3 regions of the Hafnia alvei genome follow, and region 3 is predicted to be linked to each of the others. Evidence: predicted binding sites of a transcription regulator. Region 3 holds the regulator's gene; each other region holds the start of a gene.
The links. Region 3 encodes CRP, which controls carbon source genes, mostly activating them, when cyclic AMP is high. Its sites were predicted from a motif close to ATGTGANNNNNNTCACAT; they were not measured.

Region 1: a site for CRP is predicted at 1,946-1,963, ahead of epd (erythrose-4-phosphate dehydrogenase). Genes of this name have one in related genera too.
Region 2: a site for CRP is predicted at 1,763-1,780, ahead of cdd (cytidine deaminase). Genes of this name have one in related genera too.

Annotation. Positions count from the first base shown of each region.
Region 1 is NZ_OZ061315.1:770,091-773,373, forward strand. Features, by position in the region: gene tkt (transketolase) at 1-1,859, shown strand, start outside; gene epd (erythrose-4-phosphate dehydrogenase) at 2,183-3,226, shown strand; gene pgk (phosphoglycerate kinase) at 3,267-3,283, shown strand, end outside.
Region 2 is NZ_OZ061315.1:1,514,891-1,518,173, forward strand. Features, by position in the region: gene AB3Y96_RS07205 (NAD-dependent malic enzyme) at 1-526, opposite strand, end outside; gene cdd (cytidine deaminase) at 821-1,705, opposite strand; gene AB3Y96_RS07215 (CidB/LrgB family autolysis modulator) at 1,902-2,594, opposite strand; gene AB3Y96_RS07220 (CidA/LrgA family protein) at 2,594-3,001, opposite strand; gene AB3Y96_RS07225 (MFS transporter) at 3,130-3,283, opposite strand, start outside.
Region 3 is NZ_OZ061315.1:4,452,342-4,455,624, forward strand. Features, by position in the region: gene AB3Y96_RS20755 (LysR substrate-binding domain-containing protein) at 1-99, shown strand, start outside; gene AB3Y96_RS20760 (OsmC family protein) at 103-510, opposite strand; gene crp (cAMP-activated global transcriptional regulator CRP) at 841-1,473, shown strand; gene AB3Y96_RS20770 (YccS/YhfK family putative transporter) at 1,517-3,283, shown strand, end outside.

The sequences.
Region 1 (3,283 bases), 3.7 Mb from region 3:
ATCACAACCCGACCAATCCAAATTGGGCCGATCGTGACCGCTTTGTGCTTTCTAACGGCCATGGCTCTATGTTGATTTATAGCCTGTTGCACCTCACTGGCTATGACCTGCCAATCACCGAGCTGGAAAACTTCCGTCAGTTACATTCTAAAACTCCAGGTCACCCTGAATACGGTTATACCCCAGGCGTAGAAACCACCACTGGCCCACTGGGTCAGGGCATCGCGAATGCGGTGGGTATGGCGATTGCTGAACGTACTTTGGCCGCGCAGTTCAACCGCCCAGGTCACGATATCGTCAATCACCACACCTATGCATTCTTGGGCGATGGCTGCATGATGGAAGGCATCTCTCATGAAGTTTGCTCTTTAGCGGGTACCTTGAAGCTGGGCAAACTGACCGCGTTCTATGATGACAACGGTATTTCTATCGATGGTCACGTTGAAGGCTGGTTCACCGATAATACCGCTGAGCGTTTTGAAGCTTACGGCTGGCACGTTATCCGTGGCGTAGATGGCCACAACAGCGACGCGATCAAAGCGGCTATCGAAGACGCACGTAAAGTGACCGACAAGCCATCTCTGCTGATGTGCAAAACTACCATCGGTTTCGGTTCACCGAACAAAGCAGGTTCCCACGAAGCTCACGGTGCGCCACTGGGTGCCGCTGAAATTGAAGCAACTCGTAAAGCGCTGGGCTGGAACTACGCTCCGTTTGAAATCCCTCAGGAAATCTATTCTCAGTGGGATGCTAAAGAAGCGGGCAAAGCCAAAGAAAGCGCCTGGGATAAGAAATTTGCTGCCTATCAGGCTGCATTCCCTGAACTGGCCGCTGAGTTCAAACGTCGCGTAAGCGGTGAGCTGCCAGCTAACTGGGCTGAAGAATCCAAGAAATTCATCGATCACCTGCAAGCCAACCCAGCGAAAATCGCAAGCCGCAAAGCGTCTCAAAACGCGCTGGAAGCTTTCGGTAAAGTGCTGCCTGAATTCCTAGGTGGTTCTGCTGACTTGGCACCAAGTAACCTGACCATGTGGTCTGGTTCTAAGCCGCTGAACGAAGATCTGGCCGGTAACTACATCCATTACGGTGTACGTGAATTCGGTATGTCAGCCATCATGAACGGTATTGCTCTGCACGGCGGTTTCCTGCCATACGGCGCGACCTTCCTGATGTTTATGGAGTATGCGCGCAACGCCGTTCGCATGGCTGCGCTGATGAAAATCCGTAATATCTTCGTTTATACCCATGACTCTATCGGTCTGGGTGAAGATGGCCCAACTCACCAGCCGGTTGAGCAGATGGCTAGCCTGCGTGTGACACCAAACATGAACACGTGGCGTCCATGTGACCAAGTTGAATCTGCGGTTGCATGGCAGTTCGCTATTCAGCGTAACGATGGCCCATCAGCGCTGATCTTCTCGCGTCAGAATCTGGCTCAGATGGATCGTACGGCAGAGCAGGTGGCTAACATCTCTCGCGGCGGTTACATCCTGAAAGATTGCGCTGGTCAGCCAGAGCTTATCTTCATTGCGACCGGTTCTGAGGTTGAGCTGGCTGTGAACGCTGCAGATCAGCTGACTGCAGAAGGTCGTAAAGTTCGCGTAGTTTCCATGCCTGCAACTGAAGTCTTCGATAAGCAAGATGCTGCCTATCGTGAGTCCGTACTGCCAGCGGCAGTTAGCGCTCGCGTTGCTGTTGAAGCCGGTATCGCTGACTTCTGGTACAAGTATGTTGGCCTGAACGGTGCCGTGGTCGGTATGACTACCTTCGGCGAATCTGCGCCAGCTGAGCTGCTGTTCAAAGAGTTTGGCTTCACCGTAGACAACGTAGTGGCTAAAGCGAAAGCGTTGCTGAAATAATTCGGTAGCTATCGCTGATAAAAACGGGATTGCCGCAGGGCAGTCCCGTTTTTTTATGCTTAGCGGCGCGCTTTAATACCCATAATTTGTGAACTATAGCACATTTTAAGCGAAAGAAAGCGAGGCATAACGCCCATTTTATTGCGGTTATTTCTTTTATTGAGGCTTTGGTTTATTCTTGGCTGAAGCGTTTCAGTTGATTGATGAAGCATCAATTATCAGGATTATGTGACAGCGGGATTTCCATCGTTTTCGATGCTGGATTACTCTATGCTCTCGCCTTAAAACTTTCGTTTTAAACTGCGTTTGGCGCAGGGAGTGATATGACTATTCGCATCGCAATAAACGGTTTTGGCCGTATCGGACGCAGCGTATTACGCGCGTTATACGAATCCGGCCGTAGAGTAGAAATGTCCGTGGTAGCGATAAATGAATTGGCAAATGCTGAAGGCATGGCTCATTTGTTGAAATACGACACCAGTCACGGGCGCTTTGCTTGGGATGTCCGCCAGGAGCGGGATACGATGTGGGTGGGCGATGACACAATTCGTCTGCTGCATGAGAAGCAGATTGCAGATTTACCGTGGCGTGAGCTGGGTGTGGATATCGTACTCGACTGTAGCGGTGTTTATGGCAGTCGAGCCGATGGCGAAGCCCATATTATGGCGGGAGCCAAAAAAGTTTTGTTCTCCCATCCAGGCAGCCACGATCTCGATGCGACCGTAGTCTACGGTGTGAACCAGCAGGAATTGCAGCCAGAACACCACATTGTGTCTAACGCATCCTGCACGACTAACTGCATTATCCCAGTCATTAAATTGCTCGATGATGCGTTTGGGATTGAATCCGGCACGGTGACAACGATTCACTCATCAATGAACGATCAGCCGGTGATAGATGCGTATCATTCCGACCTGCGTCGGACACGCGCGGCCAGCCAGTCGATAATTCCCGTCGACACGAAATTGGCCGCTGGTATCACCCGCATTTTTCCTAAGTTCTGCGATCGCTTTGAAGCGATTTCAGTGCGAGTGCCGACGATTAACGTTACGGCAATCGATTTGAGCGTTAGCGTGCAGGCCGCAGTAAAGGTGAGTGATGTCAACCACCTACTGCAAAAGGCAGCAAGCACCTCATTTCGTGGTATAGTTGACTATACAGAATTACCACTGGTTTCGACCGATTTTAATCACGACCCGCACAGTGCCATTGTTGATGGCACGCAGACGCGCGTCAGCGGTCAACACTTGATAAAAACGTTGGTCTGGTGTGACAACGAATGGGGTTTTGCCAATCGTATGTTAGATACTACGCTGGCGATGTTCCAAGCGGTTTCCAGTACGGCACAGCCGCCTGTGCAGCTGTGACGGTCAAGCAACTTTAAGAGAATCAACGAGAGGGTTCACCATGTCTGTAATTAAGAT
Region 2 (3,283 bases), 2.9 Mb from region 3:
GTTTACCGATAGGGATCCCCATGCCGCCGATGCCTTGATCGCCTAGCCCAAGGATACGTTCACCGTCGGTTACGACGATAACTTTCACGTTTTGTTTGGTGGCGTTTTGCAACATGTCGTCGATGCGGTCGCGGTTCGGATAGGAGATGAACAGGCCACGCGCGCGACGGTAAATATCAGAGAAATGTTCACAGGCTTCGCCCACCGTCGGGGTGTAAATGATCGGCATCATTTCACTCAGATGGGCATCAAGCATGCGATAGAATAGGGTTTCGTTGGTGTCTTGGATATTACGTAGGTAGATATGTTTATCGTTATCAGTTTTGAAATCGAGATACTGGCGATAGGCGCGCTCGGTCTGTTCTTCAATCGTTTCGACGGCTTCAGGTAACAGGCCATGCAGGTTGAAGTTGCTGCGTTCTTCTTCGCTAAAGGCGCTGCCTTTGTTCAGCAGGGGGAATTCCAGCAGGATCGGGCCTGCGTAGGGGATGTACAACGGGCGTTTACTTTCGTATTCCAGTTCCATGAATAGCACTCTTTATGTCGGGCGGTATACCCATCATATTTCAAGCTGCATTTTTGTTGGCTGTGCTCACTGAACGCATCAATGCAACTCGAATTATTTGGGTATAGTGATCAGATTATCAGAGATTTTAATACGTCATCCCAGCGATCCTAAGAGATACTAATAAGTTGTTCAATGCTTGTTATAGAAAGATGACATTTAGCAGGGAAAGTGCGAGCTAAGTAACACTTTTTTACAGGATTTGGCGAGGAACGAACGGAAACGCAGGGCCGAATGACCCTGCGTTAAAGTAGCTTAAATCTGAACCTGTTCTACTTGAGTGCAGCCTAATGCATGAAGCGTTGCTTGGGTTGCATCCCACTGGGAGAACACGGCGTCTTCTGTTTCAACCAATACCGCGCGGCGTGTACGCAGCACATCTTTTCCTGAAACGTTCATCAGAATCAGTGCAGCCTGCAACGGCGGTAAGCTTGGGTTGAATGCCGCATTTTCAGCATAACGTCCGCTATAAACGGTGCCATCATCGGCTTCCAAGGCAACGCCGCTATAGGCATGGCTATAAGGCGCATGGCTGCGGTTGGCTGCATCTAATGCTGCTAAAGTCAGTTCATCTGCATTCGCTAAGCTGAGGTTATGGTTCTCTTCATCCATCAACAGCGTTTTGATTTCAAGATCGCGTGGGCCAAAAGCATCCGGCAGGTAATCACCCAGCGTGGCGGCCTGACGACCTGGCAGGTTGATGGCCAGCTTGGTTCCGCTATTGAGTTCATTCATAAACTGGCGGCAGTGACCACAAGGCGTGTAGTTAACCGTGATGGAGGCGAGGGCTTTTTCGCCGCGCAACCATGCGTGCGTTACCGCACACTGTTCTGCGTGAATAGTTTGCTGCATTGGCGCACCCAGAAACTCCATATTGGCACCGAAATACAGGTTGCCGCTAACGCCGCGTGCAACGGCACCGACGTAAAAATTGGAGATTGCTGCCAGTGAGCAGGCGGCGGCCATAGGGAGCAGGGCAAATGCTAATTCGCTGTCGCTCATGCCGGTAGCTTGTTTCAGAACCTCGACTTGAGAAGCGGTGATAACCGCTTGGAAATCAGCATGATTGATAATCGGTGAGAGCGCCGCCTGCAAAGCGGCTGGCAGTTGGCTGAATGCCGCGTCGTATCGTGCGTGCATGGGGGAGCCTCTTAGTTAGTTACGGGAGAGTATTCTAGGCAACCGATTGGCTTTATTATGTGATTATTATCACTATTTTGATGTAATTAATGTAACAAATGAAAGAAGTGTGAGATGTATCGCGGGTTTTTGTGATTTCTGTTTCTTGCTGCCGCTTCATGAACCTCCCCATTTAGGGGAGGGATAGGAAGTGATCTTAGCTAAATAAATGCAACATCACAGGGAAAAGGAATGGCGCTAACAATGAAGTAATAATCCCGCAGATAACCAGTGCCAGCGAGCTGAATGCGCCTTCCTGAAAATCCATCTCGGCGCAGCGTGCGGTCCCAAGGGCATGCGAAGCGGTACCCATCGCCAAACCACGCGAGGCCTTGGTGCTAATTTTCATCAAGTTCAATAGGGTATGGCCAAATACAGCCCCCAGGATCCCAACGAAAATAACGCATACCGCACTGATTGCTGGGATGCCACCAATCGACTGTGACACGGCCATCGCAATTGGCGTGGTCACTGATTTCGGCATCACTGAAGCAGCGATTTCTGGCGAAGCGCCCATCCACAGAGCAATTGCGGTACCTGAAATCATGGCTGTGGCGCTACCGATAAAGCAGATAGTGATAATGGATTTCCAGCGTGCGCGGATCTGGTGGATCTGCTCATACAGTGGAAATGCTAATGCGACCACGGCGGGTTGCAGCAAACTGTTGAGCGTTGAACTGCCAGCAAAGTAATGCTCGTAAGGAATTTTGAGCAGTAATAGCAATGGAATAATAATTACCATTGATACGAGCAACGGATTCAATAACGGCATATTTAGCTTTTGGGCAATACGTCGCGCCCCAAAAAAGACTAATAGTGTGAGTGGTAAGGACCACCAAATATAAGCCATTATTTTTTCTCCTCGCTGCCGTCGGTAGCCTCACCGATGATGCGTTCGCGATGCACCATATGAGAGCTATAAGCAACGACAACCATAATAATCAAAGTACTCACTAGGCACGATACGACGATAGGCCCAAACTGCTTGGTCAGAACGTCGTAGTACTGCATCACGCCAACGCCGATAGGGACAAACAACAGCGCCATGTAGCGGATTAAGATATTACACCCGGGCTTCACCCATTTTGCCGGCATGATTTGTGACGCCAGCAGGGCAAATAGGATCAGCATGCCAATAATGCTGCCTGGAATTGTGATTGGTAGCAGCGTTGAGATGGCATTCCCTGCAAATAAGCACAGGTAAATTAATATGAAAGCTCTCAAATACTGCCAGCAAACTGAAAATGCTTTTGACATCAGTGAATACCTAAGAAAGAAAACGCATTCATCATACAATTAAAATCAGGAATGTGCTACCGATCACATCATGAAAACAAGTTATCGCAAATATGCCGTTTGTGAAGGTTTTCAGTCAGGAGCCCGTATCAGATGAGATCTTCGGAAGCATGGTTGGATGCGCCCGACAGTCTATAGCCGTACCAGAAAAATGCTAGACCAAAAAGTGATATCACTGCCAGTACGTAGAAAAGCGTAGTCGGTGGCGCGAAAGACAGCAAAAAGCCACACAGTATAGGGTTT
Region 3 (3,283 bases):
TATTGCGTGTTCTATTCACGAAAATCGCCGCTAACCTTAACAGCACGGCGATTCTTGGATTTATTGCGTTGGGAATGCCAGAACTATGCTTGGGAGTAGTCGTTACTCAACCACGATAGCCTCAAAGCTGTGGGTAATATTCACCGCTTGGCCTAACATCAGCGCTACCGAGCAATACTTTTCAGCAGATAATGCAACCGCACGTTCAACGGCTTTATCGGTCAGCCCTTTGCCGGTGACGATAAAATGCAGATTAATGTGAGTAAACAAACGAGGAGCTTCTTCGCGGCGCTCAGAGGTTAATTTCACTTCACAGTCGCGCACGTCCATTCGCCCTTTCTGCAAAATAGACACCACGTCAATCGCACTGCATCCGCCCGCAGACATGAGCACCATTTCCATTGGGCTTGGTGCTTTATCGCCAGCGTTTCCATCCATAAGGATCTGGTGTCCTGAAGCAGATTCACCCAGAAAAGTCATCCCTTCAACCCATTTCACTCGTGCCTGCATGTTTATCACCCCTTTGGTTAAATTTTGGCATCAGACTACGCTTTCTATGAAAAACAGGCAATCCGAGGCCTCACTTCTTGATGCTGAAGCGAGACAACACAAGACACCTGCACAAAGCTGTGCTACAAACTATGCCGAAATGGATCTTTATGGATTGAAACGGGTATAGATCAATAACTATAGGAAATAATTACCTTAGCCTATTACTCTATATCTCGATTATGAAGTGCTATAACAAGTTAATAAGCAAAGCCCCGTGCCACGATAAGCACACTGTCAGGATCAGTATCCCGATATTAGGGCAGCGATAACAACAGAGGATAATAGCGAATGGTTCTCGGCAAACCGCAAACAGACCCGACTCTTGAATGGTTCTTGTCTCATTGCCATATCCACAAGTATCCGTCCAAAAGTACCCTGATCCACCAAGGTGAAAAGGCTGAAACCCTGTACTACATCGTTAAGGGCTCCGTTGCTGTATTGATTAAAGATGAAGAAGGCAAAGAAATGATCCTTTCTTATCTGAATCAGGGCGATTTCATTGGTGAACTAGGCTTATTTGAGGAAGGGCAAGAACGTAGCGCCTGGGTTCGTGCAAAAACCGCCTGTGAAGTGGCTGAAATTTCTTACAAGAAATTCCGCCAGCTCATTCAGGTCAATCCAGATATTCTGATGCGCCTGTCTGCTCAGATGGCTAGCCGTTTACAGGTTACCTCTGAAAAAGTCGGCAACCTTGCGTTCTTGGACGTAACCGGTCGTATCGCTCAGACCCTGCTTAATCTGGCCAAACAGCCGGATGCCATGACTCATCCAGATGGTATGCAGATCAAGATCACTCGTCAGGAAATCGGCCAGATCGTTGGCTGTTCCCGTGAAACCGTTGGTCGTATTCTGAAGATGCTGGAAGATCAAAACCTGATCTCCGCACACGGAAAAACCATCGTCGTTTACGGCACTCGCTGATAAATGATGCCCGTGTAGCCTTGCTGCACGGGTTTCTTTAGCTATGTGGCGGCGGTTCATCTACCACCCGGAAGTCAACTACGCACTGCGTCAAACGCTGGTGCTGTGTCTTCCTGTGCTATTCGGCCTGTTGATAGGTAATCTACAACTCGGGCTGATGTTCTCTTTAGTTCCCGCCTGCTGCAATATCGCTGGGCTCGATACACCTCATAAACGCTTTATCAAACGATTAGTCGTTGGCGGCAGCTTATTTGCCTTCAGCAGTTTTCTGCTACAGCAATGCTTACTCTGGCAAATTCCCCTACCGTTGATCATGCTCGGTTTAGCCTTGTTACTGGGCGTTAACGGTGAGATTAGCCCACTTCACGCGCGGCTCATGCCTGCTGCGCTGGTTGCCTCTATTTTTACCCTGAGTATGGCTGGAAGCGTGCCTATCTGGCACGGGCCACTGCTGTATATTGTCGGCACGATTTGGTATGGCGCCTTCACTTGGTTTTGGTTCCTGTTGTGGAAAGGGCAACCGATCCGCGAAAACCTAAGCCAGCTATACATCCAGCTTGGCGACTACATGGAAGCCAAATACAGCCTACTAACTCAGCATATCGATCCTGAAACCGCGCTGCCTCCGTTGCTGCAACGCCAGCAAAAAGTGATGGATCTCATTACCCAGATCTATCAACAAATGCACATGCTGTCATTGGTGCACAACCCAGAATACAAACGCCTGCTGCGCTATTTTCAGGTCGCGCTAGACTTACAAGAACACATCACCGTTAGCCTGTCTCAGCCTGATGAAGTACAAAAGCTGGTAGAAAAAAGCCAAGCCGAAGCGATAATACGCCGCAATGCTCAGGTCATTACAGAACGGCTCAAAACGGTTGCCGACGATATTCTGTACCACCGCTATCCTCAGCACTTCTCGATGGATATTGAACTATCAGCGCTCGAAAAGCTGGCCAATCAGCATCCAGATAACCCCGTTGGCAAATTCTGTTACTACCATTTTAGCCGCGTGGCTCGCCTGCTAGAACGCCAACGCCCATTATATCAACGCAATCTGATGTCCACCCAGCAGCGGCTTCCTTTCTGGCCTGCGCTGCGTGCTTATCTTTCGTTAAAATCAGTAGCGCTGCGCAACGCCGCCCGTTTAGGCATAACGCTGGCGGCAGGTAGTAGCCTCGGCATGTTATTCCATCTGCCAAAGCCCTATTGGGTTTTACTGACGATCATGCTGGTGATCCAAAATGGCTATAACGCGACGCGAGTCAGGATCCAGCACCGTGCGCTGGGTACCTTCGTTGGGTTAATTGTTGCCGCAGGACTACTTCAACTCAACCTACCGCTGAACGTCACGCTAAGCTGCATGCTGGTGATAACCATCGCAGCTTATTTGGTTCTCAGGAAAAATTACGGGCTGGCCGTGATCGGTTTCACCATCACGGCGGTATATACGCTTCAGCTGTTACAGCTTAATGGAATTCATTTCTTGGTTCCCCGCCTCATCGATACGGTTCTCGGCTGTATCCTTGCCTTTGCCAGCACCATTTGGCTGTGGCCCCAGTGGCAAAGCGGCTTACTGCGCAAAAATGCGCATCAGGCATTGGAAACCTACCAAGACGAACTTCGCCTTTTACTGTCGCCTGAACCTAAAATAACCGCACTGGCCTATGCGCGCATGAAAGTGAATCAGGCACATAACGCCGTCTTTACCTCGCTTAATCAGGCGATGCAGGAACCGGGGTTTGATTCACGTTATTTAACGGATATGCGCCTGTGGATCACCCACAGCCAGTTTATCGTTGAGCATCTC